3 regions of the Buttiauxella sp. 3AFRM03 genome follow, and region 3 is predicted to be linked to each of the others. Evidence: riboswitches for the same ligand, from Rfam matches in the RefSeq annotation. Region 3 holds a riboswitch; each other region holds the start of a gene.

Region 1 (10,371 bases), 720 kb from region 3:
CTCCAGAAGTGGAGAAATATCACCCGCCAAATCGACCATAATCACCGCGTTTTTGTTATCCGGGTGCCAGGCGAGTGGGGCAATCCAACTGGTGTTACCGCGCCACGCGCCAAACATTCCCGAGACATGTACCAGCGGTTTCATCTGCGGAACATCAATCAGCGTGGTGAGTTTGTGTTTGGAACGGTGGCTGTAGAGATACTCAAACAGGCGCGGCTGGCGGGTTTTCACTAGTTGTGCCATCGCGATAGTGGCGTACACATCAGACATCGCATCGTGTGCATTCGCATGCTCAATGCCGTTGGCTTTGGTCAAATGTTCAAGGCGGAAGCTCGGCAAACCGTCTTCGTTTTCCGGCCAGACAATTCCTTCCGGGCGCAATGCGTAACAGGCGCGCATCACATCGAGCAAATCCCAGCGCGAATTATCGTTTTGCCAGCTCCAGCCATACGGATCATAAAAGTTACGGTAAAAGATATTGCGCGTCACTTCATCATCAAAGCGCACATTGTTGTAACCCACGACGCAGGTTTTTGGATGGGTAAAAATGGTGTGGATGCGTTTTGCAAAATCCGCTTCGTTGACGCCACGCGCCAGCGCTTGTTGCGGAGTAATGCCGGTAATCATCACGGCTTCTGGCTGTGGCAGATAGTCATCCGCCGGTTTGCAGTAAAAAACTTCCGGTTCGCCAATCACGTTAAATTCAGCATCGGTACGAATAGCCGCGAATTGCGCCGGGCGGTCGAGCGATGGACTTTTACCGAAGGTTTCATAATCATGAAAAAGGAAGGTCGGTTGTTGCGTTGTCTTATCCACGGTTTACTCCCGCCCTTGAGTGTTGTTTAACGTACTGTTATTAAACTGAAATCCCACTAAAACCCTCTCCATGTGCCAATCATTGTTATCAGGTACTGCAACCGCCAATGGTAAACCATTAACCGCCCTGCAAGAAGTCTTCGCGATGACGGAATAGTATATTCCTCAACTGTATGCGAGCGCTCTCATTCATATCTTTTTGCAATTTAATTGCGAAAAAAGTCGCAAACTGCAGTAAAAGTGGCGGCTGAATTTTTTGTTACTGAGGGTATATCGTTGAAGATCCGTCTGTTTGTTGTCTGTTCCTTGCTGTCACTTTCTGCTCACTCCGCTTTTGCCGACGATACCTTTTTTAATGCGCCACCCCCTCCACAAATTCAGGCGGGCTCTTGGGTATTGATGGATTACACCACCGGGCAAATTCTGGCAGCGGAAAATGAGCATGTGCGACGCAACCCGGCGAGTCTGACCAAGCTGATGACCGGATACGTGGTCGATCGTGCCATCGACAGTGGCCGCATCACGGCAAACGACATGGTCACTGTCGGCAAAGATGCCTGGGCAAAAGGTAATCCGGTATTTGATGGCTCGTCGCTAATGTTCCTGAAAGCGGGTGACCGACTGACAGTCCATGACCTCAGCCGCGGGTTAATTATTGATTCAGGGAATGATGCTTGTGTTGCTCTGGCAGATTACGTCGCCGGTGGGCAGCCACAATTTGTAGCGATGATGAACAAATACGTGCAGCAGCTCCGCCTGCGCGATACCCACTTCGAAACGGTTCATGGTCTGGATGCACCTGGCCAGCACAGCACAGCCTATGATCTTGCGGTACTTTCGCGTGCAATAATCCACGGTGAACCCGAGTTTTATCACATGTATAGCGAGCGCAGCCTCACCTGGAATGGCATCACGCAACAGAACCGTAATGGTTTGTTGTGGGACAAAGGGCTGAATGTGGACGGCCTGAAGACCGGCCATACTGCGAGCGCTGGCTTTAATCTTATTGCGTCAAGCGTGGTCGGTGAGCGCCGTTTAATTGCGGTGGTCATGGGCGCTGAAAGCCCGAAAGGGCGCGAAGATCAGGCGCGGAAATTACTGCACTGGGGCCAGGATAATTTCGATACCGTACAGGTTCTGCATAAAGGCAAAAAAATTGGTACTGAGGCTATCTGGTACGGTGATAAAAAACAGATCGAAGTTGGTACAAATCAGGATGTTTTTTTGGCGCTGCCAAAATCTGAAGTCCCTAACATCAAAGCTAAATATGTCCTCGACAAGCAAGAGATCGAAGCGCCGATTGCTGCCAACCAACATGTGGGTGAAATCGAGCTTTTTGATCGCGACAAGCTGATTGCCCACTGGCCGTTGGTGACGCTAACGGGCGTCAAAAAGGGCAGCACATGGTCGCGGTTTAGCGACTATCTGAGCCACAAATTGTAATTCCTTAATCAGTGTTAAAAGGGTCGACAGTCATGTCGGCCCTTTTTTTCATCTGAACGGCTGGTCTGTACTACGATCTACAGGCGGATCTACAGGCGAAAGTTTTTCAAAAAGCGATCCTGCTCGCAAAGTAACCACATCACCCTGACAATGGATTGTTTCCCTGCACAAGAGTGGTGTATAAGCATACAGTGTTTTTAAATCTGTCAGGAGGTCATATGGAATTTAACGTACAACAAGTGAATGAACGTAAAGTCGCTGGTTTTCATATGGTTGGGCCGTGGGAACAAACGGTCCATCAGGGCTTTGAGCAACTTGCCCTGTGGGTCAAAACCCACCAGATAGCCGGGGAAGAATGGCTGGCGGTTTATTACGACAACCCCGACGTTGTACCCGCAGAAAAACTGCGCTGCGACACCGTGGTCTCGGTGGCTGAAAACTTTACCGTGCCGGATAACAGTGAAGGCGTGATTGTGACGAGCATCCAGGGCGGCCAGTATGCGGTGGCACGCGCCCGGGTTGATGACAACGACTTTGCCAAGCCGTGGAATCTGTTTTTTGACAGCGTCCTTGCTAATAATAGCTACCAGATAACCGGAAAACCCTGCTTCGAACACTATCTTAACGATGGTTCAGAAAGTGGAGTCTGGGAAATAGACATGTATATTCCGGTGGCAGATCAAGTCTGATGCTAAAGGGGGCTTATGCCCCCTAACTTTGTGATGTTCATTCCATAAAAACAGGTACAATCCCGTTTTTTATTTTCTGGGGAACTGAGTGTGCGTCCTGACAAATCACTAAGCCCATTTGAGATCCGCATATACCGCAATTACCGTATCGTGCATGGGATCCGCATCGCACTGGCTTTTATTCTCACCTTTCTTATTGTTCATCTTCTGAAAGTGCCCGAAGGGACATGGCCGTTGATCACGCTTGTGGTGGTCATGGGGCCGATCTCTTTTTGGGGCAACGTCGTGCCACGCGCCTTTGAGCGAATTGGTGGGACGATATGCGGTGCAGTCATGGGACTTGTGGCGCTGAAACTTGAGCTGTTCTCGCTACCGCTGATGTTGGTGTGGTGTGCCATTGCCATGTTCATCTGCGGCTATCTGGCGCTGGGGAAACGCCCGTATCAGGCTCTGCTGATTGGCATCACCCTTGCGGTGGTGGTTGGCGCACCGGCAGGAGACATGGAAATTGCCCTTTGGCGCAGCGGCGATGTCATCTTCGGCTCGTTGCTGGCGATGTTATTTACCAGCATTTATCCGCAGCGCGCCTTTATCCACTGGCGCATACAAATGGCGAACTTCGTCACTGCCTTTGGTCGGGTTTACAACGCGGGCTTCTCACCTAATTTATTAGAGCGCCCAAGGCTTGAAAAACACTTACACAAAGTGTTGAGTGATGTCGTAAGAATGCGTGCACTCATCGGGCCAAGCAGCAAAGAAACGCATATTCAAAAGTCTATCTTCGAGGCAATACAAACCGTCAGCCGCAATCTGGTGTGCACTCTTGAGTTGCAGGTCAACGCTTACTGGGCATCAAGGGAAAGCCACTTCCTGATGATCAACGCACACACGCTGCGCGAAACGCAACAAATGACCCAGGGCACGCTTGCCGCCATCGCACTGGCCTTGCACGATGGCAACCCGTCGACGATTTCAGCGAACAATGAAAAGCTGACTGAAATCGTCAGCGAGTTGCGCGAGCTCATACAAAATGGCCAAAATGGGAAACTTCAGGAAACGCCTATTCATGGTTACGTCTGGCTGAGTCTGGAACTTGCTCGTCAACTAGAATTGCTGTCGCAGTTGATCTGTCGCGCGTTACGCAAATAATTGCTCAGCCTGGTGTGAATTGCTGGTTTCGATTCAGCAGCAATTGAGGTTAAGATAGCGAAACAATGAATTATCAGCGGCTGCCGCTACCATTAAGGTTATCTTATGGCGGCTGTCTTAACGAATCCGAGTATGAAATTAGCAGGGGTATAAAAATGGAACCAATCAAACCATCTTTCCAGGACGTGCTTGAGTTCGTGCGTCTGTTCCGTCGCAAAAACAAACTGCAGCGTGAAATCCAGGACGTACAGAAAAAGATCCGTGATAACTCAAAACGTGTTCTGCTGCTTGATAACCTGAGCGACTACATCAAACCGGGTATGAGCATTGAAGCTATTCAAGGCATCATCGCCAGCATGAAAACCGACTATGAAGACCGTGTTGATGACTACATCATCAAAAACGCTGAACTGTCTAAAGAGCGTCGTGAAATTTCCAAAAAACTGAAAGTCATGGGCGAAATCAAGGCCGATTAATTAGCTGTCGTAGTGTGGATAAGCGAAAGCGTCATCCACCGTTTGCGCCAGTGTTGTCGGATGGCGCTTCGCTTAGCTGACCTACGCAGAGTTTTTCCAACAGTGTTACCAACCGCCGCCAGGCGGTTTTTTTTATCCCCAGTCTCTGGGGGCAGATACGCGTCAGCGACATTTACCGTAAAGATTAAAAAATCAGTAAAAATTGTCATAGCGCAACTCTCGAAATCTATTAGCTTTTACACTGTGTCTGCTTTTAAATATTTAAGAGTGTGATGCTTTGAAGGTCATGCTCGCAATAACTGACTCGTTTATGCCACGCGATTAACCAAAATAGTCCGTGGCTGGGAAGGGGGTGACAATCCCCCGCAGCCCCCGCTGCTGTGATGCCGACGAACCCGCAAAACCACTGATCTAATGATTGGGAAGGGCGGGCGAGAGAGACGCTAAGCCAGAAGACCGACTTGTCATCCTTATTCTCAACAACTCCTTCGGTGGGAAGTCAGTTGTCATCAGATGCGTGCAGCCTCAGGGTGCGCGTACGTGCTGACATCCGTGCTTTGCCGAAACAGTGATAAGGCAACCATGGCAGCGGCAGCAAAACACGCATTCGTCATTGCAGGCACCAGCAGCGGCTGTGGTAAAACCACCGTCACGCTCGGGCTGCTCCGCGCCTTCATGCAACGCAACCTTTGCGTTCAACCCTTCAAAATTGGCCCCGACTACCTCGACAGCGGTTGGCACAGTGCAGTAAGTGGCATTGCCTCGCGCAATCTCGATGCTTTCATGTTGCCCACTTCCACGCTAAATGGTTTGTTCGCTAAACAAATGCAGCACGCAGATGTCGCCGTCATCGAAGGGGTGATGGGGTTGTACGACGGCTACGGCACCGACCCCAACTATTGCAGCAGCGCCGCGATGGCTAAACAGCTCGGTTGCCCGGTGATATTGCTGGTCGACGGCAAAGCGGTGTCTACCTCCATTGCCGCCACTGTCATGGGCTTCCAGCGCTTTGACCCAACGCTAAACATCGCAGGCGTTATCCTCAATCGCGTCAACAGCGACAGCCACTACCAGTTACTTGCTGATGCCATCACCCGTTACTGCGGCTTGCCCGTCTTAGGGCGCTTGCCGGTGATGGCCGATGTCGAGTTACCGTCGCGCCACCTCGGCCTGGTTCCGGCACAAGAACACTCCCCGCAAGATGAACGCTGGCAGCGCCTGGTGCAGCAAATTGAAGAAACCGTTAACCTCGACCATCTTCTGGCGTTATCTCGCCTTAATACCCTGCCTCAGGGTGCTGCGCCCGCCATTGCTGATGCCGCACTGGCCGACGGGCTAACACTCGCCCTTGCTGAAGACGAAGCTTTCAACTTCTACTATCCCGATAACCTCGAAATGCTCGAGCACGCCGGGGTGAAAATCCAGCGCTTCAGCCCGCTGCATGACGCAAAAATCCCTGACTGCCAGATGATTTGGCTTGGCGGTGGTTACCCCGAAGTCCATGTGGCAAAACTCGCCGCGAACAGTCGCATGCGCGAATCCCTGCAAGCTGCCCATCAACAGCACATTCCGCTGTATGCCGAATGTGGCGGCTTAATGTATTTGGGCGAAACGCTGACTGACAGCGAAGGCGAAACCCACGCGATGTGCGGCGTGTTGCCAGGCCATAGCCAGATGGGCCAACGCCTGACACGTTTTGGCTATTGCGAGGCCACCGCTGTGCAAAACACCTTGCTGGCGAAAAAAGGCGAAACCTTGCGTGGCCACGAATTTCATTACTCCGATTTCAACGGCCCGTTGCCCGCAGCGTTAGATTGCTGCAAATGGCGTGATGGTGTCGCCGTTTCCCGCTGGCAGGGAGGCGTTCAGCAGCAGGCGACTTTTGCCAGCTACCTGCATGTCCATTTCGCTCAACGCGCGAATTTGCTCAACCCCTGGCTAACGCTTGCGAGGAATCACCTATGACATTGCTTGCCTGGGCCATGGCCTGGCTGCTGGATTACTGGTTTGGCGACCCGCCGCACTGGCCTCATCCGGTGCGCTGGATAGGCAATCTAATCACCGTAACCCAACGCATTATTCGCCAATTTTGCAAAAGTGACCGCGCGCTGAAAATCGGTGGTGGCGTGCTGTGGCTGGTGGTGGTCGGCACCACATGGGGCGTGAGCTGGGGCGTATTGTATCTCGCCAACCTGCTGCATCCGTGGCTCGGGTGGTTAGTCGAAGTGTGGATGATTTACACCGTACTTGCCGCACGTTGCCTGAGCGATGCCGCACTCGACGTTTACCGCGCGCTCAAACATGGAACCCTTGCCGAAAGCCGCGAAAAATTGTCGTGGATTGTTGGGCGCGACACCTCGCAACTTGAGCGCCCGCAAATCACTCGCGCGGTGGTAGAAACCGTGGCTGAAAATAGTGTCGATGGCGTGATAGCTCCGCTGTTTTTCCTGCTGTTAGGCGGCGCACCGCTGGCGATGGCCTACAAAGCGGTCAACACGCTGGACTCGATGGTGGGGTACAAAACTGAAAAATACCGTGCCATTGGTTATGTCAGCGCCCGGCTCGATGACCTTGCCAATTATTTTCCTGCTCGCCTGAGCTGGCTGCTACTGACCATCGCCGCTTTTTGCTTACGGGCTAATCCCCGTCAGGCTCTGCGCATTGGCTGGCGCGATCGCTATCAACACAGCAGCCCAAACTGTGCCTGGTCTGAAGCCACGGTTGCAGGCGCACTAGGGATCAGGCTCGGTGGGCCGAACACCTATTTTGGCGAGCGGGTAGAAAAACCGTGGATGGGCGATGAGCATCGCGGCGTCGCCATCGACGACATTACCCGCACTATTCAACTGATGATGTTGGCTTCCCTGTTGGCTTTACTGCTCTTTGCTGCCATGCGCGCACTCGTGCTCGGCATCGCTTAAGGACACCCGATGAACTACCTGCAACAACCGCAGCTTATTGAACAACACAGCTTTGAAATCATTAGCGAAATAATTGCTGCTGAGCACCCAGCGTATCGTTTTAACGATGCGACCGAGGAAGCGATAATCAAACGGGTTATCCACACCACCGCCGATTTCGAGTGGCTGGATATTCTGTGGTTTTCGCCGGATGTCATTGCACAACTGACAAACAGTTTGCAGCGCGGCTGCACCTTGTACACCGACACCACCATGGCGCTCTCAGGCATTAATAAAACCCTGTTGGCCGAGTTTGGTTGCAGTTGCCGCTGTTATATCAGCGACCCACGCGTGGTGGCTCATGCCAAAGAACAGGGCGTGACCCGCTCGATGGCGGCAGTGGATCTTGCCTTAGAGGAACAGGGCGAAAAGATCTTCGTCTTCGGCAACGCGCCTACTGCACTGTTTCGCTTGCTGGAAAAAGGCGCACAACCGGCGGCGGTAATCGGCGTACCAGTCGGTTTTGTCGGGGCGGAAGAGTCCAAAGAAGCGCTGGTGGAAAGCGGCTTACCGGCGATTGCGGCGCGTGGGCGCAAAGGCGGCAGCAACGTTGCGGCGGCGATTGTCAATGCGCTGCTTTATAGCCTGCGGGAGGCTCAGTGAGCGAACAACCTGCCGATTGCGTCTGGCATAAAGGTAAGGCGTATCGCAAAGGGTACACCACCGGTTCTTGCGCTACGGCGGCGGCAAAAGTCGCCGCACTCATGGTGCTGCGCCAGCACGTCATTGACCAGGTTTCAATCGTGACACCGTCTGGCGTCACGCTACACCTCAACGTTGAAATGCCCGTCATCGAAGGCCAACAGGCGACGGCGGCTATCCGCAAAGACGGCGGCGATGATGTCGACGCCACCCACGGCATGCTGATATTTGCCCGCGTGCAGCTCAACAACAGCGGCACTATCACCCTGCGCGGCGGCACCGGTATTGGCGTGGTCACACGCAAAGGTATCGGCTTGCCTATTGGCGAATCAGCAATCAACCGCACGCCACGCCAGACAATTGACGCGGCGGTACGTGAAGTGATTGGCCCTGAGCGCGGTGCGGAAATTGAAATTTTTGCCCCGGAAGGCGAGGCGCGCGCGCAGAAAACCTATAACCATCGCCTCGGGATTTTGGGCGGCATTTCAATCATCGGCACCACCGGCATTGTGATGCCGATGTCTGAAGAGAGCTGGAAACGTTCGCTGGCGTTAGAGCTGGAAATGAAACGCGCAGCCGGGCTGGATAAAGTGATTCTGGTACCGGGCAACCACGGCGAACGCTTTGTGCGCGAACAGCTGCAACTGGATGGTGAATGTGTGGTGACGATGAGTAACTTTGTCGGCTACATGATTCAGGAAGCAGTGCGCCTCGAATATCGCCATATCGTGCTGATTGGCCACCCCGGCAAACTGGTGAAAGTCGCCGCCGGAATTTTCCACACCCACAGCCACATCGCCGACGGGCGCATGGAAACGCTGGTCGCTCACCTCGCGTTAATGGGCGCGCCGTTTGCGTTACTCGAAGCCGTCAACCAGTGCGACACCACCGAAGCGGCGCTCGAAATCATTACGGAACAGGGCTGGCAAAGGGTGTTTGAACGCCTGGCAATGCGTATCTGTGAGCGCGTTGCCGAGATGCTGCGTTTTACCCAATCCCCGCCAAAATGTGACGCCATTTTGTTCTCGTTCGAAAACCAGGTGTTAGGCAGCAGCCGTCCGGTCGCAGAGATTGCCGGGGAATTAGCGGGAGAAAAGCGATGCTAACCGTGGTCGGAATTGGGCCTGGTGCCACGGAATACCTCACTTTGCAGGCGCACGCTGCAATTAATGAAGCGCAGATTCTGGTCGGTGGTGCACGTCAGTTGGCGATGTTTGCTGATATCGGCGCTGAAACCCGTCTGCTGGATAGCGATCTTGACGGCTTAATTTCTTGGCTCCGCGAGCGCCTGGATAAGCGCGTCGTGGTGCTGGCCTCGGGCGATCCGCTGGTTTACGGCATCGGCAAACGGCTGGCGGCGAATTTCCCGCCCGAACAGTTACGCATTATGCCAGGCATTAGCTCTATCCAATATCTGTGCGCTAAAGCAGCGGTTGATATGAACGACTTATGGATAACCAGCAGCCACGGGCGTGAACCTGATTTCAATGCCATTGCGGCGCATCAAAAAGTGGCAATGGTGACGGACCAAATCATCGATCCTTACGCCATCGCCCAGGCCATGCTGATGCGCGGCCTGAACCCGACGCTCATTATTGGCGAGAACCTGTCGTCAGCGGATGAACGAATCCATCGCTTGCCAGCCAGTGATGTGGCGCAAAGCTACGCGATGAACGTAGTGGTGATCCTCAATGAAAGATGAACTTTTTTTACGCGGTGCCCGCGTGCCGATGACCAAAGAAGTGGTGCGTACTCAGGCGCTGGATCGCCTGCAATTACAGCACGCCACGCACTTGATCGACATCGGCGCTGGCACCGGCAGCGTGTCGCTGGAAGCGGCAATACGCTACCCACAATTGCAAGTTAGCGCGATTGAACGCAACCCCGATGCACTGGCGTTAATGGTGGAAAACCGCCAGCTCTTTAACTGCCCGAACGTTGAAATCATCAGCGGCTACGCGCCAGTTGAGTTGAATGTGATGGCCGATGCGGTGTTTATCGGCGGCAGCGGCGGGCAATTAACCGAGCTTATCGACTGGTCGCTGGCCCATTTGCATCCTGCCGGGCGGCTGGTGATGACCTTTATTCTGCAGGAAAACTTAACCTGCGCCTTAGCGCATCTCGAGCAGTGCGCTGTGAGCGAAGTTGACTGTCTGCAATTGCAGGTCGCGCAATTCACCAGACTTGGCAGCGGGC
Region 2 (10,371 bases), 1.3 Mb from region 3:
TATTCCAGAAGTGATAAGAGAGCGAATCGGACATCTCTTGATCGAGAAACGCCAGCAGGCGATCGCGGGTGTTAATCAAATCAACCTTAACGTTCATGCCACGGAAAATCGACGCATACTCGCAACCAATTACCCCAGCACCATAAATAATGACGTGGCGTGGTTCGTGGTGCAGGTTAAGAATGGAATCGCTGTCGTACACGCGTGGGTGGCTGAAATCGACTTCTGGTGGACGATAAGGGCGTGAACCACAGGCGATAATAAATTTATCGGCGGTGATCATTTCTACCGAGCCATCGTGGCATTCCAGCGAGATGGTGTGTTCATCTACAAAACGTGCATCGCCCTGCAGCATCTCGCAGCGGTTGCGCTCGTAGAAGCTCTGGCGCATGCGAGTTTGTTGGTTAATAACGCTGTCGGCGTGATTAAGAATGTCGGCGAAGGAAGAACGGAGAAGATGGGTGTGGTCGCTGTATAAAGGGTTTTGATTAAATTCGATAATGCGGCTGACGGCGTGGCGGAGGGCTTTCGAGGGGATGGTTCCCCAGTGGGTACAACCGCCACCCACATTATGGTAGCGCTCGACGACAGCTACCCTTGCTCCAAGTTTCACCAGCCCCATTGCAGCGCCTTCGCCGCCAGGACCGGAACCAATTACTATTGCGTCATAATCGTAGGTGTGTGACATGGTAAGGCTTACCTGTTCTTATACATAAAAGCAACACGATGGTAACATCAACGCCGGGATAACCCAATTGTCGTTGTGCTTTTTACTGCGTAACGCGAGGAGGGTCGCGTAAACAATCATTCACAATCCTGTATAAAAGCAGTTAAGTTATTCTCTGGTATAGTGCGGGCTCGATTTAAGGGATTCAGGCAACATGATGGGTGTAAGAGCGCAACAAAAAGAAAAAACCAGGCGTTCTCTGGTGGAAGCCGCGTTTAGCCAGTTAAGTGCTGAACGAAGTTTTGCCAGCCTGAGTTTGCGCGAGGTCGCTCGTGAGGCTGGTATTGCGCCAACATCGTTTTATCGCCATTTCCGTGACGTTGATGAGCTTGGGCTGACAATGGTCGACGAGAGTGGACTGATGCTGCGCCAGTTAATGCGCCAGGCCCGCCAAAGAATTGCCAAAGGAGGAAGCGTAATTCGTACCTCCGTCTCAACATTTATGGAATTTATCGGTAATAATCCCAACGCGTTCCGTTTGCTTTTACGTGAGCGTTCTGGAACGTCAGCCGCATTTCGTGCCGCCGTCGCGCGTGAAATTCAGCACTTTATTGCGGAACTTGCTGATTATCTGGAACTCGAAAATCGTATGTCGCGCAGCTTTACTGAAGCGCAGGCAGAAGCGATGGTGACGATTGTTTTTAGTGCTGGTGCCGAAGCGTTAGACGTCGATGCCGATCAGCGTCGTCAGCTTGAAGAGCGTCTGGTACTTCAGTTGCGCATGATTTCCAAAGGTGCGTATTACTGGTATCGCCGGGAGCAAGAAAAAATGGCATTGGCTCAAATATCTGAAGAGTGAATGAAGGAAGGGCAATGAAACAGTTACAAGATAGAGGTACGCTCGGGTTAGCGTTTATTGCAGGCCTTGCGATCAACGGAACGTTTGCCGCAGTGTTCAGCTCGGTTGTGCCGTTTTCCATTTTTCCAATTATCGCGCTGGTGCTGACGGTGTACTGTTTGCATCAACGCTACCAAAACCGCACGATGCCGGTGGGTTTGCCAAGTATCGCAGCGGCTTGTTTCGTGTTGGGCGTGTTGCTGTATAGCGCAGTGGTACGCGCTGAATATCCAGCTATTGGCTCCAACTTCTTGCCAGCGGTTCTTTCGGTCGCATTGTTGTTCTGGATTGGTATTAAAATCCGCGCACGTAAATCCCAGGTGACGGAATAGCAGCCTGCTCTAAAACAAAAACGGACGCCGAGGCGTCCGTTTTGCTATTTGCGTGTTAGCCACACACCGCATTCCATATGGTGCGTGTACGGGAATTGGTCAAATAGCGCCAGCCGTGACACGTTATGGGTTTCGCTTAATGTTTCCAGGTTCTCGCAAAGGGTTTGCGGGTTGCAGGAGATATAAAGGATGCGCGGATACGCCTGCACCATTTTCACGGTGTCAGCATCCAGACCACTGCGTGGTGGATCGACGAAAATGGTTTCGCACTGGTAGCTTTTCAGGTCGATACCTTTCAGGCGGTTAAACTCGCGCACGCCATTCATCGCCTGGGTAAAATCTTCCGCGGCCATACGAATGATTTGCACGTTTTCAATTTCATTCGCTTCAATATTGTATTGCGCGGCAGCAACAGACGGCTTGGCGATTTCAGTTGCCAGCACGCGATTAAAGTTGCGAGCCAGTGCCAGCGAGAAGTTACCGTTACCGCAATACAGTTCCAGCAGATCGCCTTTTGAACCGTGCGTGGCATCCAGCGCCCATTCCAGCATATGAACATTCATCGCCGCGTTGGGTTGCGTGAAACTGTTTTCCACCTGGCGATAAATCATCTCTTTACCGGCAACAGTCAAACGCTCATCGATGAAATCCTGATCCAGCTCGATTTTGGTTTTGGTCGCACGGCCAATTAAATGAACATTGAAACCCTGAGCCCGCAGATTGTCGCGCAGTGCTTCAGCGTGTTGCTGCCACTCTTCACCCAATTTCCGGTGGTAAAGCATCGAGACAACCGCCTGGTTGCTCATCGTCGTCAGATAATCAATCTGGAAGAGTTTGTGGCGCAGGGCGGGAATATCACGCACGCCGTCGAGCATCGCAGGCATCAACGCGTTGATAAGTGTGCTGGCTGCCGGGAAGGTGTTAACCCGGATGCGCTGCTTTGTCTCCTGGTCAAACATGATGTGGTACAGGTCGTCTTCATCATGCCAGATACGAAATTCAGCACGCATCCGATAGTGGCTGGTTGGCGAACGGAACACCTCCGGCGCTGGTGCTGCAAAAGGGGCCATCATGCTTTGCAAGCGGGCGACTTTTTCGGCCAGTTGCGCGTCGTACTGTTCAATTGGGAGATGTTCGGGAGTCATGAGCTGCTACCTGTTAATAAAGTCAAACTACGCGGCGATTGTAGGGAATAGGTTGATGATGTCCAGTGCTGTTGCATTTTGATGTGTCTGGACAATCTTATTAACAAAATCGTAGCATAGCGCTTCCGGCCTTTTTACATGAGTTAAAAGGGAACCCAGTGCAACTCTGGGGCTGACGCGCAGCGGTAAGGAACGGTGGGATGAGCGCCAAGTGCAGACACTGCTAAACAAAGCGGGAAGTCATCATCCAGTAGTCACACACCTCCAAGCCCGAAGACCTGCCGGTATACGTCGCAATCTGCATAACTATCGCGTGCTATCGGTTATGTCTGCGGCATCCTTATTGGAAAGCGGATGCTTATTAAAATGATGGTAAAAAAACTTTCGCTGCTTACGGCTCTGTCCGTAACGGCTTTTTCAGGCTGGGCGCAAGACAGCAATTCTGACGATACTCTGGTGGTAACGGCCAACCGTTTTCAGCAACCCGTCAATACCGTTCTGGCGCCAACTGATATTGTGACCCGGGAAGAGATCGACCAATGGCAGGCAAAATCGATGAACGATGTCATGCGTCGTTTACCTGGCGTCGATATTGCTCAGTATGGTGGTCTTGGGCAGAGTTCTTCAATGTCTGTCCGTGGCACCAGCGCCAGCCATGTATTGGTGCTGGTGGATGGTATTCCGCTTGCCCGCCCTGGCATTTCCAACTCCTCGGATGTTAGCCAAATCCCGATTTCTTTAGTGCAGCGCGTGGAATACATTCGTGGCCCACGTTCCGCGGTTTACGGTTCTGGCGCGATTGGCGGCGTGGTTAACATCATCACGCAGAGCGATGAAGAAAAGTCGCAAATCAATGCGGGTGTGGGTTCGGATAGCTATCAGCAATATGATGGTTCCTGGCGCCAGCGTTTTGGCGATACGGTAGCGACAGTGTCTGGCTCATACGAAACCACTAAGGGTTTTAACGTTCAGCCGCATTCTACTTATAGCGGTGATAACGATAGAGATGGTTACCGTAGCAAAAGCTATTGGGCTGGCCTGGAGCATAAGTTTAGCGAGGAGTTTGACGGCTTCTTCCGTACTTATGGCTATTCCAACAACAGCGATTACGATTTAGGTGCGCCTCCTTATACTCCGGCGTATAGCGCAGACGAGCATCAACTCTATAACCAGAACTACGATGCGGGCCTGCGTTTCCATTCCGGGATCTACTCTTCGCAGCTGTTGGCGAGCTATCAAAAAGTGAAGGACTATAACTATAGCAGCGTGTATGGCCGCTATAACGACGGTACGACGCTCGACTATATGACCCAACGCAACGTCCAGTGGGGTAACAACTTTGTTGTCGGGAATGGCTCGATCAGCGCAGGTATTGATTGGCAGCAACAGCGTCTGACTTCTTCTGACACAGTCATGTCTGACAGTTATAACCGTGATAACACGGGCGTCTACTTGAGTGGTCAGCAGCAGTTTGGCGATGTGACCCTGGAAGCTTCAGGTCGTGAAGACCACGACGAGCAATTCGGTTGGCACGGTACATGGCAAACCGCGGCTGGATGGGAATTCGTTGAAGGGTATCGTGCGACAGTTTCTTATGGCACGGGCTTCCTTGCACCTTCCCTCGGGCAACAATATGGCTCCACGCGCTTTGGTATCGACTCCAATCCAAATCTGAAACCAGAAGAATCCAAACAATGGGAAGCTGGGCTTGAAGGATTAACAGGTCCTGTGGACTGGCGTTTGTCTGCTTATCACTACACGATTGAAAATCTGATTACCTACTACTCCGACCCGGTCACTTATGACGGGTCTTATGACAACATCAAATCTGCGACTATCAAAGGACTGGAATGGGTCGGTAGCGTGGATACTGGCATCTTTACTCATAAGCTAACGTTGCAGTATATGGATCCGCGTGATGACCAGAGTGATGAAGTGCTGGCTCGCCGCGCTAAGCGCCAGGCTAAGTACCAGCTCGACTGGGTGATGTTTAACGTGAATATGGATGTAGCGTGGCAGTATTACGGCAAACGCTACGACAACAACACCTCTGCTTATAACCCGACTCAGCAAATTTTGCCGAGTTATAGCACAGTTGATGTAGCGGCTTCATATCCGGTCACCTCTCATCTCACTGTTCGTGGTAGAATCGCCAACCTGTTCGATAAAGATTACGAGACGGTTTATGGCTATCAAACCCCAGGACGGGAATACTATCTCTCTGGCAGCTATACCTTCTAATACACGTCCCACCGTACTGGTTTTTGACTCCGGTGTCGGTGGGCTTTCTGTGTATGATGAAGTCCGGCAGCTTTTGCCTGACCTGCACTACATTTATGCTTTCGACAACGTAGCATTCCCCTACGGCGAGAAAAGCGAAGAGTTCATTGTTGAACGCGTAGTCGAAATTGTTACTGCGGTTCAGGAACGCTACCCACTCGCACTCGCCATCATCGCCTGTAATACGGCAAGTACCGTCTCACTTCCCGCTCTGCGTGAGAAATTCGCATTCCCTGTGGTGGGCGTCGTTCCTGCTATTAAGCCGGCAGCGCGTTTGACGACTAACGGCGTTGTAGGTTTGCTGGCGACTCGCGGCACTGTTCGCCGCCCTTATACTCACGAACTGGTCGCACGCTTTGCGTCGGAATGCAAAATCGAAATGCTCGGTTCGGCAGAGCTGGTGGAATTAGCGGAAGCCAAGCTGCATGGTCAGCCTGTAGATCTTGAGGAACTACGCAAGATTCTTCGTCCATGGCTGCGAATGAAGGAGCCGCCAGATACCGTGGTATTAGGTTGCACCCATTTCCCTCTATTAGAAGAAGAGTTGCTACAAGTCTTACCCGAAGGCACAAGGCTGATAGATTCCGGTGCTGCGATTGCTCGCCGTACTGTATGGCTTTTAGAGCATGAATCTCCGCATGCAGTATCTTCTGATGAGAATATTGCATTCTGTATGGGGCTGACTCCTGAGATTGCACAATTAACACCCGTTTTGCAGCGTTATGGCTTCCCAAGACTAGAAAAACTGGCTGTTCGTAGCAATTTTGAATAAAAAATCGACGGTTGAAATAAAAATTGAAAATAGGGGTTGTCAGCCTCCAGAAAATCCCTATACTGCGCCTCCACTGACACGGCACAACGGCTTACAAACCGGCCCGTCAGCCAGATGAAAAGCGAAAATAAACGCTTGACTCTGAAAGAGGAAAGCGTAATATACGCCACCTCGAGTTAGCAAGCGGAAGCGCGTAACTCACTGCTCTTTAACAATTTATCAGACAATCTGTGTGGGCACTCGCAGGATTGATATCTCAGATACCTTCGGGTATCAAAAAAATATCAAGTCTTGAAGAGTGACCAAGCAGTAATTCATTTAGTTGACTTGTTTAACTAAAGAAGTACTACGAAAGTTAATTTTTGAGCACCGCTTCACGAGTTGAAGCAAATCAAGCTTTTAATTGAAGAGTTTGATCATGGCTCAGATTGAACGCTGGCGGCAGGCCTAACACATGCAAGTCGAGCGGTAGCACAGGGAGCTTGCTCCTGGGTGACGAGCGGCGGACGGGTGAGTAATGTCTGGGAAACTGCCTGATGGAGGGGGATAACTACTGGAAACGGTAGCTAATACCGCATAACGTCTTCGGACCAAAGAGGGGGACCTTCGGGCCTCTTGCCATCAGATGTGCCCAGATGGGATTAGCTAGTAGGTGAGGTAATGGCTCACCTAGGCGACGATCCCTAGCTGGTCTGAGAGGATGACCAGCCACACTGGAACTGAGACACGGTCCAGACTCCTACGGGAGGCAGCAGTGGGGAATATTGCACAATGGGCGCAAGCCTGATGCAGCCATGCCGCGTGTATGAAGAAGGCCTTCGGGTTGTAAAGTACTTTCAGCGAGGAGGAAGGCGTTAAGGTTAATAACCTTGGCGATTGACGTTACTCGCAGAAGAAGCACCGGCTAACTCCGTGCCAGCAGCCGCGGTAATACGGAGGGTGCAAGCGTTAATCGGAATTACTGGGCGTAAAGCGCACGCAGGCGGTCTGTCAAGTCGGATGTGAAATCCCCGGGCTCAACCTGGGAACTGCATTCGAAACTGGCAGGCTAGAGTCTTGTAGAGGGGGGTAGAATTCCAGGTGTAGCGGTGAAATGCGTAGAGATCTGGAGGAATACCGGTGGCGAAGGCGGCCCCCTGGACAAAGACTGACGCTCAGGTGCGAAAGCGTGGGGAGCAAACAGGATTAGATACCCTGGTAGTCCACGCCGTAAACGATGTCGACTTGGAGGTTGTTCCCTTGAGGAGTGGCTTCCGGAGCTAACGCGTTAAGTCGACCGCCTGGGGAGTACGGCCGCAAGGTTAAAACTCAAATGAATTGACGGGGGCCCGCACAAGCGGTGGAGCATGTGGTTTAATTCGATGCAACGCGAAGAACCTTACCTACTCTTGACATCCACAGAATTCGGCAGAGATGCCTTAGTGCCTTCGGGAACTGTGAGACAGGTGCTGCATGGCTGTCGTCAGCTCGTGTTGTGAAATGTTGGGTTAAGTCCCGCAACGAGCGCAACCCTTATCCTTTGTTGCCAGCGGTTCGGCCGGGAACTCAAAGGAGACTGCCAGTGATAAACTGGAGGAAGGTGGGGATGACGTCAAGTCATCATGGCCCTTACGAGTAGGGCTACACACGTGCTACAATGGCGCATACAAAGAGAAGCGACCTCGCGAGAGCAAGCGGACCTCATAAAGTGCGTCGTAGTCCGGATCGGAGTCTGCAACTCGACTCCGTGAAGTCGGAATCGCTAGTAATCGTAGATCAGAATGCTACGGTGAATACGTTCCCGGGCCTTGTACACACCGCCCGTCACACCATGGGAGTGGGTTGCAAAAGAAGTAGGTAGCTTAACCTTCGGGAGGGCGCTTACCACTTTGTGATTCATGACTGGGGTGAAGTCGTAACAAGGTAACCGTAGGGGAACCTGCGGTTGGATCACCTCCTTACCTAATAGATACGAACTTGCGTAGTGCTCACACAGATTGTCTGATAGAAAACGAGCAGTAAAACCTTATAGGCTTGTAGCTCAGGTGGTTAGAGCGCACCCCTGATAAGGGTGAGGTCGGTGGTTCAAGTCCACTCAGGCCTACCAAACTTCTCTCCATGCTGTGTTGCGACCCCGCTCACATACTTTAGTATGCTTCGCGGTGACGCGCCTTGCCTGATGAGAAGTTAAAGGTAAATCAAAAGGTTTTACGAAATCGATGGGGCTATAGCTCAGCTGGGAGAGCGCCTGCCTTGCACGCAGGAGGTCAGCGGTTCGATCCCGCTTAGCTCCACCATCATTTCATGCTCACCCAATACTTCTAAGTGTACTGTTTAACAGTGTGCTGAGAAGTATTTGCTCTTTAAAAATCCGGAACAAGCTGAAAATTGAAACGACACACTGTTTCCTTTCTCCGTAATAAGAAAGGAAAATGCGGTGTGTTCGAGTCTCTCAAATTTTCGCAACATACGATTGTGTCTTACGAGACATCTTCGGGTTGTGAGGTTAAGCGACTAAGCGTACACGGTGGATGCCCTGGCAGTCAGAGGCGATGAAGGACGTGCTAATCTGCGATAAGCGTCGGTAAGGTGATATGAACCGTTATAACCGACGATTTCCGAATGGGGAAACCCAGTGCAATTCGTTGCACTATCGTTAAGTGAATACATAGCTTAACGAAGCGAACCGGGGGAACTGAAACATCTAAGTACCCCGAGGAAAAGAAATCAACCGAGATTCCCCCAGTAGCGGCGAGCGAACGGGGAGCAGCCCAGAGTCTGAATCAGTTTGTGTATTAGTGGAAGCGTCTGGAAAGTCGCAGGGTACAGGGTGATACTCCCGTACACAAAAATGCACATGCTGTGAACTCGAAGAGTAGGGCGGGACACGTGGTATCCTGTCTGAATATGGGGGACCATCCTCCAAGGCTAAATACTCCTGACTGACCGATAGTGAACCAGTACCGTGAGGGAAAGGCGAAAAGAACCCCGGCGAGGGGAGTGAAACAGAACCTGAAACCGTGTACGTACAAGCAGTGGGAGCCTCTTTTATGGGGTGACTGCGTACCTTTTGTATAATGGGTCAGCGACTTATATTCTGTAGCAAGGTTAACCGTATAGGGGAGCCGCAGGGAAACCGAGTCTTAACTGGGCGTTAAGTTGCAGGGTATAGACCCGAAACCCGGTGATCTAGCCATGGGCAGGTTGAAGGTTGGGTAACACTAACTGGAGGACCGAACCGACTAATGTTGAAAAATTAGCGGATGACTTGTGGCTGGGGGTGAAAGGCCAATCAAACCGGGAGATAGCTGGTTCTCCCCGAAAGCTATTTAGGTAGCGCCTCGTGAACTCATCTTCGGGGGTAGAGCACTGTTTCGGCTAGGGGGCCATCCCGGCTTACCAACCCGATGCAAACTCCGAATACCGAAGAATGTTATCACGGGAGACACACGGCGGGTGCTAACGTCCGTCGTGAAGAGGGAAACAACCCAGACCGCCAGCTAAGGTCCCAAAGTCATGGTTAAGTGGGAAACGATGTGGGAAGGCACAGACAGCCAGGATGTTGGCTTAGAAGCAGCCATCATTTAAAGAAAGCGTAATAGCTCACTGGTCGAGTCGGCCTGCGCGGAAGATGTAACGGGGCTAAACCATGCACCGAAGCTGCGGCAGCGACGCTTATGCGTTGTTGGGTAGGGGAGCGTTCTGTAAGCCGTTGAAGCTGGACTGTGAGGTCTGGTGGAGGTATCAGAAGTGCGAATGCTGACATAAGTAACGATAAAGCGGGTGAAAAACCCGCTCGCCGGAAGACCAAGGGTTCCTGTCCAACGTTAATCGGGGCAGGGTGAGTCGACCCCTAAGGCGAGGCCGAAAGGCGTAGTCGATGGGAAACAGGTTAATATTCCTGTACTCGGTGTTACTGCGAAGGGGGGACGGAGAGGGCTATGTTAGCCGGGCGACGGTTGTCCCGGTTTAAGCATGTAGGCGGAGAGTTTAGGTAAATCCGGACTCTTATTCAACGCTGAGGTGTGATGACGAGGTACTACGGTACTGAAGTAACAAATGCCGCACTTCCAGGAAAAGCCTCTAAGCATCAGGTAACATCAAATCGTACCCCAAACCGACACAGGTGGTCAGGTAGAGAATACCAAGGCGCTTGAGAGAACTCGGGTGAAGGAACTAGGCAAAATGGTGCCGTAACTTCGGGAGAAGGCACGCTGTCGGTAGGTGAAGTCCCTTGCGGATGGAGCTGAAGGCAGTCGAAGATACCAGCTGGCTGCAACTGTTTATTAAAAACACAG
Region 3 (10,371 bases):
GTGATTTCCACGAATCGTCTTCATCAGACGCCATATCGTTGATGGCGTGGTCACCTGCCACCAGCATGAGCGGCATCAGATGAACGGCGCGCACGCCTTCGGCCAGCATGTTGTCAATCAGTTGCCCGACTTCCGGGTAACTTTCCACCGCACCAACTCGTGCGAGCATCTGCTGTGCCTTCATCATGTGATCGAGACATGCGTAAGCGGCAAAAGCGTGATGGCTGGCACCGTGGCCCATAAACACCACTTCTTCCCGTTCGCCCAGCGCAGGCATTTGCAGGCGTAAAGCCGCCATCAGTTGCGAATAATCAGCGAAGCTATTGAGTAACGGTGCGCCAATCACCAGGCGCGCAAACAATGGCCGCATCACCTGCACTTCATGGACGATCTTTTCGTACTCATCGCCGTTGATAATGTGCAATGACTGAATAGCCACATCCTGATAACCCAGCTCTGCCAGCTTGCGCAGCGCCTGCAACGGCGTATCGATATGAATGCCATCACGCTGTTTTAACTTGCGGATGATCATCCCTGAGGTGTAGGCACGGAACAGGCAGCGATCAGGGCAACTGGCAGCCAGGTCGCGTTCACACGCCACAATATTTTTCTCACCGGTGTCGTGATGGCTGGTGCCAAAACTCACCACCAGAAGCGCTTTTTTCATGGTTTAATCCTTTTGTTTCAGCCAGGCGTCACAACGTGTAACCACGCGGGGTGATCATCAGCCCTTGCTCGATATAGGTTGCGTGGTTGCCGACAATCACCAGACTGGTCATGTCCACTGGTTCAAAATCCATCTCGCCGAGTGTGGTGAGCCATTTCTGTTGTTTTTTGCGCCCGGCTGACTTCACCACGCCTACTGGCGTCTGGGCGCTTTTGCTACCGGAAAGCAGTTCAAAAGCCCGAGCCAGATGCCCTTCGCGGCCACGGCTGCGCGGGTTATAGAAGCAGATGACAAAATCGGCTTCGCCCGCGGCGATGATGCGTTTTTCAATCACCGCCCACGGTGTCAGCAGATCACTGAGGCTGATGTGGCAAAAATCGTGCATCAACGGCGCGCCAAGCAAAGATGCGGCGGCGATGCTCGCTGTCATGCCGGGAATCAACCGCACTTCCACATCCAGTTTCTGTTTGCTGACCAGCTCAAGCACCAGCCCAGCCATGCCGTAAATACCGGCATCGCCGCTGCTAATCAGCGCCACGTTGCGCCCGCTTTGCGCCAGCTCAATCGCCGCCTGACAGCGTTCAATTTCCTTGCACATCCCTGTTTTGATCACTTGCTTGTCGCCGGTGAACGCCTTCACCAGATGAGTGTAAGTTTTATAACCCACCACGATTTCAGCAGCCTGCAACGCCTCTACGGCTTCGAGGGTCATCATGGCCTGCGAGCCAGGGCCAATCCCAATTACGGTTAACATCAGTGTGAAACTCCCAGTGTGATTAACTCAGGCTTTGCGGTATTCATGGCTGAAATCCGCGGCATACAGGCGTGAATAGTGAAACTCTTCGCCGAGGAATGCGCCGACCAGAATCAGCGCGGTTTTGCGGATCCCCGCGTCACGGACTTTGTCGCCAATATCCGCGAGGGTGCCGCGTACGGTCATGCTTTCCGGCCAGGTCGCTTTATAGATAACCGCCACTGGCGTCGAAGCCGGATAGCCGCCTTCAATCAGCCGTTCGGCGACGCGGTGGATGCGTTGCACGGAGAGGTAAATCGCCATTGATGTCTGGTGGCTGGCGAACAGTTCAATCTGCTCGAGCGGCGGCACAGGCGTGCGCCCTTCCAGGCGCGTGATAATCAGGCTTTGCGAAACCTCAGGCACCGTGTATTCAACACCCAGCTCCGCCGCAGCCCCCAGGAAAGCACTGACGCCCGGCACCACTTGCCACGGGATACCGCGACGGGCGAGGACTTCGCCTTGTTCGCGCACTGAGCCATAGAGCGACACATCGCCGGTTTGCAGGCGCACCACCGTTTTACCGGCCTTAATCCCTTCTTCCATCAGGTCGATAATTTGCGTCAGATGCAGTTGCGCACTGTCGTGGCACTGCGCCTCTTTCGGGCAATAGTCCAGCAGCTCAGTGTTGATAAGCGAACCGGCGTAAATCACCACCTGCGCCTCTTGCAGCAAGCGGTAGCCTTTGAGCGTAATCAGTTCGCGGTCACCTGGCCCGGCGCCCACAAACCAAACGCTGCGGGGATCAAAAGTCTTAGCCATGATTCTTTTCCTTCTGGCAGGAAATCATAAAAGTGGGGTTATTGGGTTTGAAGTAATGCCCGCATCCCAGTGCGGTTAACTCGGAAATCTGTAGTTGCAGGCAATCAAAATCGTGCATGCCGCGGGAGGAAAGATGATCCAGTGCGGTGGTGAGGTTTTCCTGAAGGATAAACGTCAGCACCAGCCGCCCTTGCGGGTTGAGCTGCTCCAGCGCCCAGTCAATTAACTCCGTCAAGTTGCCGCCACTGCCGCCGATGAAAATCGCCTCGGCTTTTTCCCCCAGCATCACCGGAGCTTCACCGGCGATAATCTCGATATTGCAGCAATCAAAATGGCGACGGTTTTCCGCCAGTAGCGTCAGTGCATCGGGGTTTCGTTCAATGGCCGTCACCCGCAGTTCAGGGTGGCTGAGCGCTGCTTCAATCGAGACACTGCCCGTGCCTGCACCAACATCAATAAAATGGCGGGCCTGATGCAACGCAAGCCTGGCGAGCGCCACGGTGCGCACCACTTCCTTGGTCATCGGGACTTTTGCCCCGCGTAAAAACAGTTCATCTTTCATTGAGGATCACCAGGACATTCATGTCGTACTGTGCAGTGACATCACAGGCGCGTAGCCAGTGGATGCGTTCGTTTTCCATTGCCAGGTTTTCACCGATAACCAGCCTGCGTTGCCCGGCGCCTCTGGCGACCAGCTCAGCGGCGATTTCTCGCGGGCCACACAATTTATCGGTCACCATCGCCACTTTGGGCTGGCGGACCAGGACTTCGAAATCGACTGTTCTGCCGTGGCTGCTGGTTAACCAGATGTCATTCATATCGATGCCGGTTTTCGCGCAAAGATATTGCGCCGCGCTGATCCCCGGGATCACCTTCAGGCGATCGATTCCAAAGTGCGCAACCATTCGCGTACCAATGCCATAAAACAGCGGATCGCCAGATGCCAGCACCACCACGCGGCGCGCGGTCTGGCATTCAATCCAGCTCAGTAAAGCGGCGATGTCGGCATCAAGTTGGCGCGTTTCACCGCTGAAATCAGGGAACTGCGCCAGATGGCGTTTCCCGCCAATCAGAATTTCAGCTTCGGCAACCGCCTGGCGGGCAGCGGGCGTCATCAGTTGCACGCCCGCAGGCCCCATTCCAACCACCGTCAGCATTGCAAATCCTCCGCTATCTCCTGCAACGGGCGGTTACTACCCAACAGTTGGTTATCAAAAGAAAACATCACGGCATCGCAAACGGGAGGCTGGCTGGTAAAACGCAGCGTCTGGGCAACCCGCAGACAAATACGTTCGGCAAGATGGTGATAGATGCGCTGGAAACCCCAGGCGTCAATGTGCTCTTGCGCCGCTTCGGTGGTGTCGCATTCGCTGACGGCAGCCAGCAATTCGTAAGGCGCGTGGAGCAATGCCAGATGGGCGACCAGTATTTCCATGCGCGCGTCGGCAATATGGCTGTGGGTATGGAATATTCCGGCGGCGACCTTAATCAGCTTCCCCGGATGCCCGACCAGCACGATCTGACGGAAGCCCAGGCGCACCGCTTCCGAAATCATGTAACCAACAAAGTTGCTCATGGTGACGATGGACTGGCTGTCCACGCCAAGCTGTTCGCGTACGAAACGTTCGCCATGATTGCCAGGCACCATCACGATGCGCTCCAGACCCGCTGCGCGTTTCAGCTCCAGTTCCAGCGCCAGAGAACGCTTCCAGCTCTCTTCCGACATCGGCGTCACAATGCCTGTGGTGCCAATAATCGAGATACCGCCGATGACGCCAAGGCGCGAGTTATAGGTTTTTTGCGCCCGTAGCTCCCCTTCAGGGGCGAAGATTTCCACCTGCGCACCACGCGACGGGCCAATCACTTCACGTACCGCAGATTCAATGGTCTGGCGTGGCGTACGGTTGATCGCGGCACTGCCGACGGGCAAGCCAATGCCTTTGCGGGTGACTTTGCCTACCCCTTCGCCGCCATGAAGGGTTATCTCGCCGGAATCGTTCAGCGCGACTCTGGCAAAAATCAACATGCCGTGGGTGGCGTCAATATCATCACCGCCGTCTTTACGGATAGCGGCGATCGCTTGCTGCCCTTCGATTTGTGGCGATTCAACATTCAGGCACAGCGTCACGCCGGAAGGCGTGGTAATAGAAACCTGATGAATCAGGTGCTGGCGTAATACCATCAGCGCCGCGACTTTTGCCGCCGCCGTTGCGCAGGAGCCGGTGGTATAGCCTTTGCGTAACGCTTTTCCGTTATGCCACACCGGTGCCTCGAAGGATTCGCTCATCACGCCTCCCGCAGGTGATACAGCACGGCGTTGACGATGGCGGCGGCGACATTACTACCGCCCTTACGCCCGCGTGCAGCAATGGCCGGAAGGTCGCTGGCAATCAGCGCATCTTTCGACTCTTCGGCGCCGACGAACCCGACAGGAACGCCAACCACAGCACGCACCGGGGTCGCCTTTTCCAGCAAGCGGAACAGTGCGGTTGGCGCGTTACCAAAGACAAAGATCTTTTCGCCTTCTTCTTGCATCGCCAGATCAACCGCCGCCATAGAGCGCGTGATCGCCAGTTCTTTCGCCTGGTGGACAACGTGGGGATGGCTGATATAGCAACGGCACTCGCCACCGAAACTGGCTAACAGCGTTTTATTGATCCCGGAAAGCGCCATCGTGGTGTCAGTGTAAATCGTGCAGCCGCTGCGCAACGCGGCGCACAAGTTGTCCAGCGCATGTTCGGAAAACCATAAAATATCCAGCCAGTCGAAATCGGCGGTGGTATGGATAACCCGTTTAATCACCGCCTCGTGCAGCTCGCTGGCAAAACGGTATTCTGGCCGGGTTTCCCGGACAATCTCGTCGATAATGACGAAGCTTTTGGCTTCAATCGCTTGTGGTTGTTGTATGTAATTCATCATATTGCCCTCAAACCGCTCCAGACCAGATAACCCGCGCCAGCGCAAACAGCAGCAGCGCCAGCGTGGAAGCCACCCACATCAATTGAATCGTTGCTGAAATATCGCCAACGGCTATCTCGCGGGAAGCCTCTCCGAGCCAGGGTTTGTCCATCCGTTGCCCGAAGTATTCATTTGGCCCGCCGAGACGAATACCTAACGCCCCTGCCACCGTAGCCTCCGACCAACCGCAGTTGGGGCTGCTGTGGTTGTAGCGATCGCGCCAGCCAATACGCAGCGCGTCGATGGCATTGTTGCGGCACATCCACGCGGCAGCACTCAGCAATAACCAACTGATACGCGCCGGAATGAAGTTGGCGAGGTCGTCCATTCGCGCACTAACCATACCGATTGCACGGTATTTTGGGTGTTTGTAGCCGACCATCGAATCCAGCGTGTTGACGGCTTTGTAGGCCATCGCCAGTGGCGCGCCGCCGAGCAGTAAAAAGAACAGTGGTGCTATCACGCCGTCCACGGTGTTCTCCGCAACGGTTTCCACTACCGCGCGATTGATTTGCGGCATTTGCAATTGGGAAGTGTCGCGCCCGACAATCCAGGCGAGTTTTTTGCGGCTTTCCTCGAGATTGCCCTCACTTAACGGCAGCTCCACGTCACGCGCGGCGTCATCGAGGCTGCGGGCAGCAAGCACCGTGAAAATCATCCACACTTCGACAATCCAGCCCAACCAGGGGTGAATGGCATTGGCAAAATGCAGCAGCCCCCACGCCACGCCGAAGGTGGTGCCAACCACGCAGAGCCACATCAAACCACCGCCGATGGACAAGGCCGCTTCGCTACGGCAGTAACGCCGGACGATACGTTGTGCCAACGCTGTCAGTGCGCCAATCCAGCGCACCGGATGCGGCCAGTGGTGAGGGTCGCCCAGCAGACGATCCAGAATCCACGCCACCGCCCAGGCCAGGAGTGTCATTTCGCTCTCCTGGCTGCACTTATCCAGCGATTAAGCAGCGTGGGACGCTGGGCAAAATGAATATGCAGATAGCTGGCGAAGGTATTTCCCACCTGCCAGCCACCCGACCACGCCTGTAAAACTGCGCCGTCGCGGGTTTTGCTGCACGCCATCACCGCAGGGATTTGCGGCGTAAATTCAGAATAATGAAACTCGTGACCACGCAGCGTTTCGCCTGTGTCAGCCAGCAAGGTGGGCGCCAGCGCCCGGCTTTCGCAGTAGCCAAAGCGGGTTAATTTTTTGCCCATCGCGCTATGGCCTTGAATAGCGCCGACCATCGGATAAGTCGCGCCGTGGCTGTCTTGTAGCGAACTGCCGAGGTACATCAAGCCGCCGCATTCGCCATAAATCGCCACGCCTCGTTGGTGGGCTGCGAGGATTTGAGCGCGCATGGTGTGGTTCGCGGATAGCTTTTCGGCGTAGAGTTCCGGATAGCCACCGCCGAGCCAAATCATCTGACATTCCGGTAACTGGCTGTCATGCAGCGGGCTGAAGCGCACAATGCGCACGCCAGCACGCTCAAGAAGAGAAATGTTATCGGGGTAATAGAAGTTGAACGCCTCGTCATCGGCCAGCGCCAGCGTTAACCCTGCTCCACTGCCGGCGGCTGGCAGTTCAGGCCACGCCCCTGAAGGGAGCGCATCACAGACGCTGAGTGCCAGCAACTGGTCGATATCCAGCGTTTTTTCAAGCTGGCTGGCGAAGTCTGCCCAGGGTTGTGAATTGACGACCGACTCGCGTGCGGTGACCAGCCCCAAATGCCTTTCCGGTAACGAAACCCCTTCAACACGGGGAACGTAGCCCAACACCGGCACGCCGCAGTAGCGTTCAATAGCGCTTTTCAACAACTGGTAATGGCTTTCGCTATTCACGCGGTTGACGATCACGCCCGCCAGCTTTAATGCGGGGTCAAAATGTTGAAACCCCATGACCGTCGCGGCAATCGACGTCGAAACAGCTTTCCCATCGACCAGCAGAATCACCGGGCAGTTCAGTTGCTTCGCCATCCCTGCGGTGCTGCAATAATCAGGACTGATGCCGTAGCCATCAAACAGCCCCATCACGCCTTCAATCACCGCCACATCCGCATGCTGCATACGTTCGGCAAACAGCGCATTTAACGTGGCAACCGGCAGCATAAAACGGTCAAGGTTCAGGGAGGCAGTCCCGGTCACGGCGCTATGCCAGCCAGTATCAAGATAGTCAGGGCCAACTTTGCAGGGTTGTACACGCAATCCGCGCTGTGTGAGGAGGCTAAGCAAACCCAGCGTAACCGTGGTTTTGCCACATCCGCTGGAAGTGCCTGCAACAATGAATGTCCTTTTCCTGGCTGCCATACCCCAATCCTGTTCTGGGCGGTACGGGTGCCAGGATGTGCGTTGACCCAGTCTTGCGACTCGACGCTTCTGAGCAACCCACTTCCCACCGAAGTTGTTGTTTTTAGCTAACAGACTGGTCTTCTGGCTTAGCGTCACTCTCACCCGTCCTTCCCAATCTTGCGATCAGTGGTATCACGGGTTCGTCAGCATCACAGCAGCGGGGGCTGCGGGGGATTTAAACCCCCTTCCCAACCACACAATGTGGTGTATCTATTAGCATTGCAGTTAACCGCGTATGCCGTAAATTCACTGTTGCGCATACGTGGAAACATAATTTAAGAATTCTGTTGAATATCGCCAAATAAAAACTCGACACAGGTTATAGCGCCTAAGCAATTAAATTATTGCGCTACGACAATTTATCAGACCAATTAAATTCGCTTACTTTGACACGCCCCACAATTAATTACCTTTTCGTAAAGCAATAACAAAACCTCACTTTTAAATGAAATAACCCTTACACCAAATAGACAAATAAGTTCATGAAAATAAATCATATTAATATGAAAATAAATCAAAGCCATATTATTAGCGCGCAGATATAACATCTTTATTCTTTTTATCGCCATGGCGGATTAAGCTATATTGTGGAAAATCAATAAATCCTATAAAGCGCCATGTCACTATCGCGCAGATATAATTGAGTGAAAAAGGTGGTCAATGTGGCAGTAGCTCAGTGTCCTGCATCCTGTGGCGAGCTTATCCAGGGGTGGATTGTTGGCGGCGAAAAGCTGGTGTCGTGTCCGGTGGACTGGTACAGCACCGTTGAAGTCACCACTGGCGCTCCGCTAGCAAGCGAACTTCCTCTGTCGCGCGCAATGGTGAAACAGCTGCTGGCGCACTGGCAATATCCCGCAGAGTTGAGCCGTGAAATACGCATTGAGCGCCACTCGACGATTCCGCTCGCCAAGGGAATGGCCAGTAGCACCGCAGATATCGCCGCCACGGCGCTCGCTACCGCGAGTTATTTAGGCCGTGAACTCAGTGAACAAACACTGGCGGCGCAGTGTGTTGCACTCGAACCCACCGACAGCACTATTTTTCGCAGCCTGACGTTGTTTGACCATAACAAAGGTGCGACGCGCATCGCCTGTGACTCGCAACCGGCGCTGGATCTGCTGGTGCTTGAAAGCCCACTGACTTTGCGGACTGCAGATTATCACCGCATGGAAAGAAACACGTTGCTGCAACGGCATGCCCCTGAACTGGAAACAGCCTGGGGGAAAATTCAGCAAGCGTGCGCGCAGAACAACCCACGTTTGATGGGTGAAGCCGCCACGCTTAGCGCCGTGGCGAGCCAGAATATTTTGCCTAAACCGGAATTTAACGCCTTGTTATCATTGGTTGAAGAGTGCGATCTCTACGGTATTAATGTCGCGCACAGCGGCAGCGTGGTGGGGTTGTTGTTAGACCGCAACAAGCATGATGTAGAGCGGGTGATAGGGCTATTGACGGAAAAACGCTTAACTCCACACTGGCCGATGCATCACTTGTTGAAGATGGTCGAAGGCGGCGTGGCCTTGCTGTGATCACCGTTAATGGTGTCGGATGACGCTGCGCTTATCCGACCTTGTATCTTGAACCGGTAGCTGGTTAGCTACCGGTTACATGAAACGGAGGAAGCTTGTATCCGACCTGAAGACCTCGATCTTCCGACGTAGCTTAAGCCCTCCGTTTCACCTTTCACGCCACTCAAAATCCGAACGGTAACCAGAAGCTCTGACTTCGCATGTACAAGGCTGGAATGGCGTGTTGGTTCACGTGGAAGGAGATGAAATATGGCTTTTCTCGGTGCTGATATCAGCAAAAATAAAATAGATGTCTGTCTGCTTGTTGCCGGTATTAAGGGTAAGAAAAAGCAGAAAGTCTTCACCAATGAACCCTGTGTGGCCCGCAAAATCATCGACTGGCTGGAGGCCCAAAAATGCGCCTCTGATAATATGACAGTCGTGATGGAAGCCACGGGTATCTACCATGAGAATCTGGCGTATGGGCTTCATGATGCGGGGATTTCTGTCTGCATGGCCAATCCATACCGTGTCCGTGAGTTTGCCTGCGGAATGGATATCCTCACGAAAAATGACACAGTGGACGCATTTGTGCTGGCCTGTTATGGCGAGCTGAAGCATCCCGATGCCTGGGTCCCACCGTCAGTTGAAGTCCGTAAACTCAGGGCGTTGTTGCGTCAGCGCGACGCGCTGAAAGAGGATGTGCAGAGGACGGCCAACCGGCTTGAAAAAGCGCATTCAACCTCGACACCACGGGAGGTCATAGGCTCACTGGAGCGGACACACGGCTGGCTGAGTGATGAACTGGAACGGATAGAAAAGCTCATTACTGACCACACAGATAACGACCCGGGACTGAAGGCCGATCTGGAGCTGCTGAAATCGATAAAATGTGTGAAGGAGCAGGTGGGACGGGAGATGCTGGCACTACTGAAAGACGGGACGTTCAAAAGTGCCTCGCAGGTGGCAGCGTATCTGGGAATAACACCGGTGGAGAGAGTGTCCGGCAGTTCGGTACGCGGGCGGGCACATATGTCAAAAACAGGCCCCTCAATAGTCAGAGCCAAACTGTATGTAGCAGCCCTGAGTGCAATCCGGTGGAATAAACCCGCGAAGGCGATATATGAAAGGCTGGTAGCGAAAGGTAAGGCGAAAAAAGCGGCGCTGGGTGCAGTGATGCGTAAGCTGGTACATATGTGCTTCGGCGTACTGAAAACCCGATTACCATGGGATGAAAATTATGCAGCTACCGCTTGACGTCCAAGACGGTAGCTACGGGATAGCCGTTGTATGGGGACAAGCGTCAGCGTCATCCACCAGTTACGCCGAGGGTGACG

The links. A riboswitch is a leader RNA that binds a small molecule or an ion and turns the genes downstream of it on or off. The one in region 3 is predicted to bind cobalamin.
Region 1: it holds a riboswitch for cobalamin, as region 3 does, so the genes downstream of both, D8682_RS24200 (cobyrinate a,c-diamide synthase) here and D8682_RS20825 (cobyrinate a,c-diamide synthase) in region 3, are expected to answer to the same signal.
Region 2: it holds a riboswitch for cobalamin, as region 3 does, so the genes downstream of both, btuB (TonB-dependent vitamin B12 receptor BtuB) here and D8682_RS20825 (cobyrinate a,c-diamide synthase) in region 3, are expected to answer to the same signal.

What each region holds. Positions count from the first base shown of each region.
Region 1 is NZ_CP033076.1:4,870,009-4,880,379, forward strand. It holds gene sbcB (exodeoxyribonuclease I) at 1-816, opposite strand, end outside; gene dacD (serine-type D-Ala-D-Ala carboxypeptidase DacD) at 1,093-2,259, shown strand; gene sbmC (DNA gyrase inhibitor SbmC) at 2,478-2,948, shown strand; gene D8682_RS24190 (FUSC family protein) at 3,039-4,097, shown strand; gene D8682_RS24195 (DUF496 family protein) at 4,253-4,573, shown strand; cobalamin riboswitch at 4,876-5,053, shown strand; gene D8682_RS24200 (cobyrinate a,c-diamide synthase) at 5,156-6,538, shown strand; gene cbiB (adenosylcobinamide-phosphate synthase CbiB) at 6,535-7,494, shown strand; gene D8682_RS24210 (cobalt-precorrin-8 methylmutase) at 7,504-8,136, shown strand; gene cbiD (cobalt-precorrin-5B (C(1))-methyltransferase CbiD) at 8,133-9,281, shown strand; gene D8682_RS24220 (cobalt-precorrin-7 (C(5))-methyltransferase) at 9,275-9,877, shown strand; gene D8682_RS24225 (decarboxylating cobalt-precorrin-6B (C(15))-methyltransferase) at 9,867-10,371, shown strand, end outside.
Region 2 is NZ_CP033076.1:2,860,260-2,870,630, reverse strand. It holds gene sthA (Si-specific NAD(P)(+) transhydrogenase) at 1-688, opposite strand, end outside; gene fabR (HTH-type transcriptional repressor FabR) at 882-1,526, shown strand; gene D8682_RS14870 (YijD family membrane protein) at 1,541-1,897, shown strand; gene trmA (tRNA (uridine(54)-C5)-methyltransferase TrmA) at 1,942-3,042, opposite strand; cobalamin riboswitch at 3,152-3,343, shown strand; gene btuB (TonB-dependent vitamin B12 receptor BtuB) at 3,412-5,283, shown strand; gene murI (glutamate racemase) at 5,228-6,094, shown strand; rRNA gene D8682_RS14850 (16S ribosomal RNA) at 6,495-8,034, shown strand; tRNA gene D8682_RS14845 (tRNA-Ile) at 8,104-8,180, shown strand; tRNA gene D8682_RS14840 (tRNA-Ala) at 8,295-8,370, shown strand; rRNA gene D8682_RS14835 (23S ribosomal RNA) at 8,578-10,371, shown strand, end outside.
Region 3 is NZ_CP033076.1:4,146,171-4,156,541, reverse strand. It holds gene D8682_RS20865 (sirohydrochlorin cobaltochelatase) at 1-667, opposite strand, end outside; gene D8682_RS20860 (precorrin-3B C(17)-methyltransferase) at 696-1,421, opposite strand; gene D8682_RS20855 (cobalt-precorrin-4 methyltransferase) at 1,449-2,222, opposite strand; gene D8682_RS20850 (decarboxylating cobalt-precorrin-6B (C(15))-methyltransferase) at 2,215-2,784, opposite strand; gene D8682_RS20845 (cobalt-precorrin-7 (C(5))-methyltransferase) at 2,774-3,379, opposite strand; gene cbiD (cobalt-precorrin-5B (C(1))-methyltransferase CbiD) at 3,373-4,509, opposite strand; gene D8682_RS20835 (cobalt-precorrin-8 methylmutase) at 4,509-5,138, opposite strand; gene cbiB (adenosylcobinamide-phosphate synthase CbiB) at 5,149-6,108, opposite strand; gene D8682_RS20825 (cobyrinate a,c-diamide synthase) at 6,105-7,484, opposite strand; cobalamin riboswitch at 7,580-7,755, opposite strand; gene D8682_RS20820 (L-threonine kinase) at 8,189-9,055, shown strand; gene D8682_RS20815 (IS110 family transposase) at 9,305-10,291, shown strand.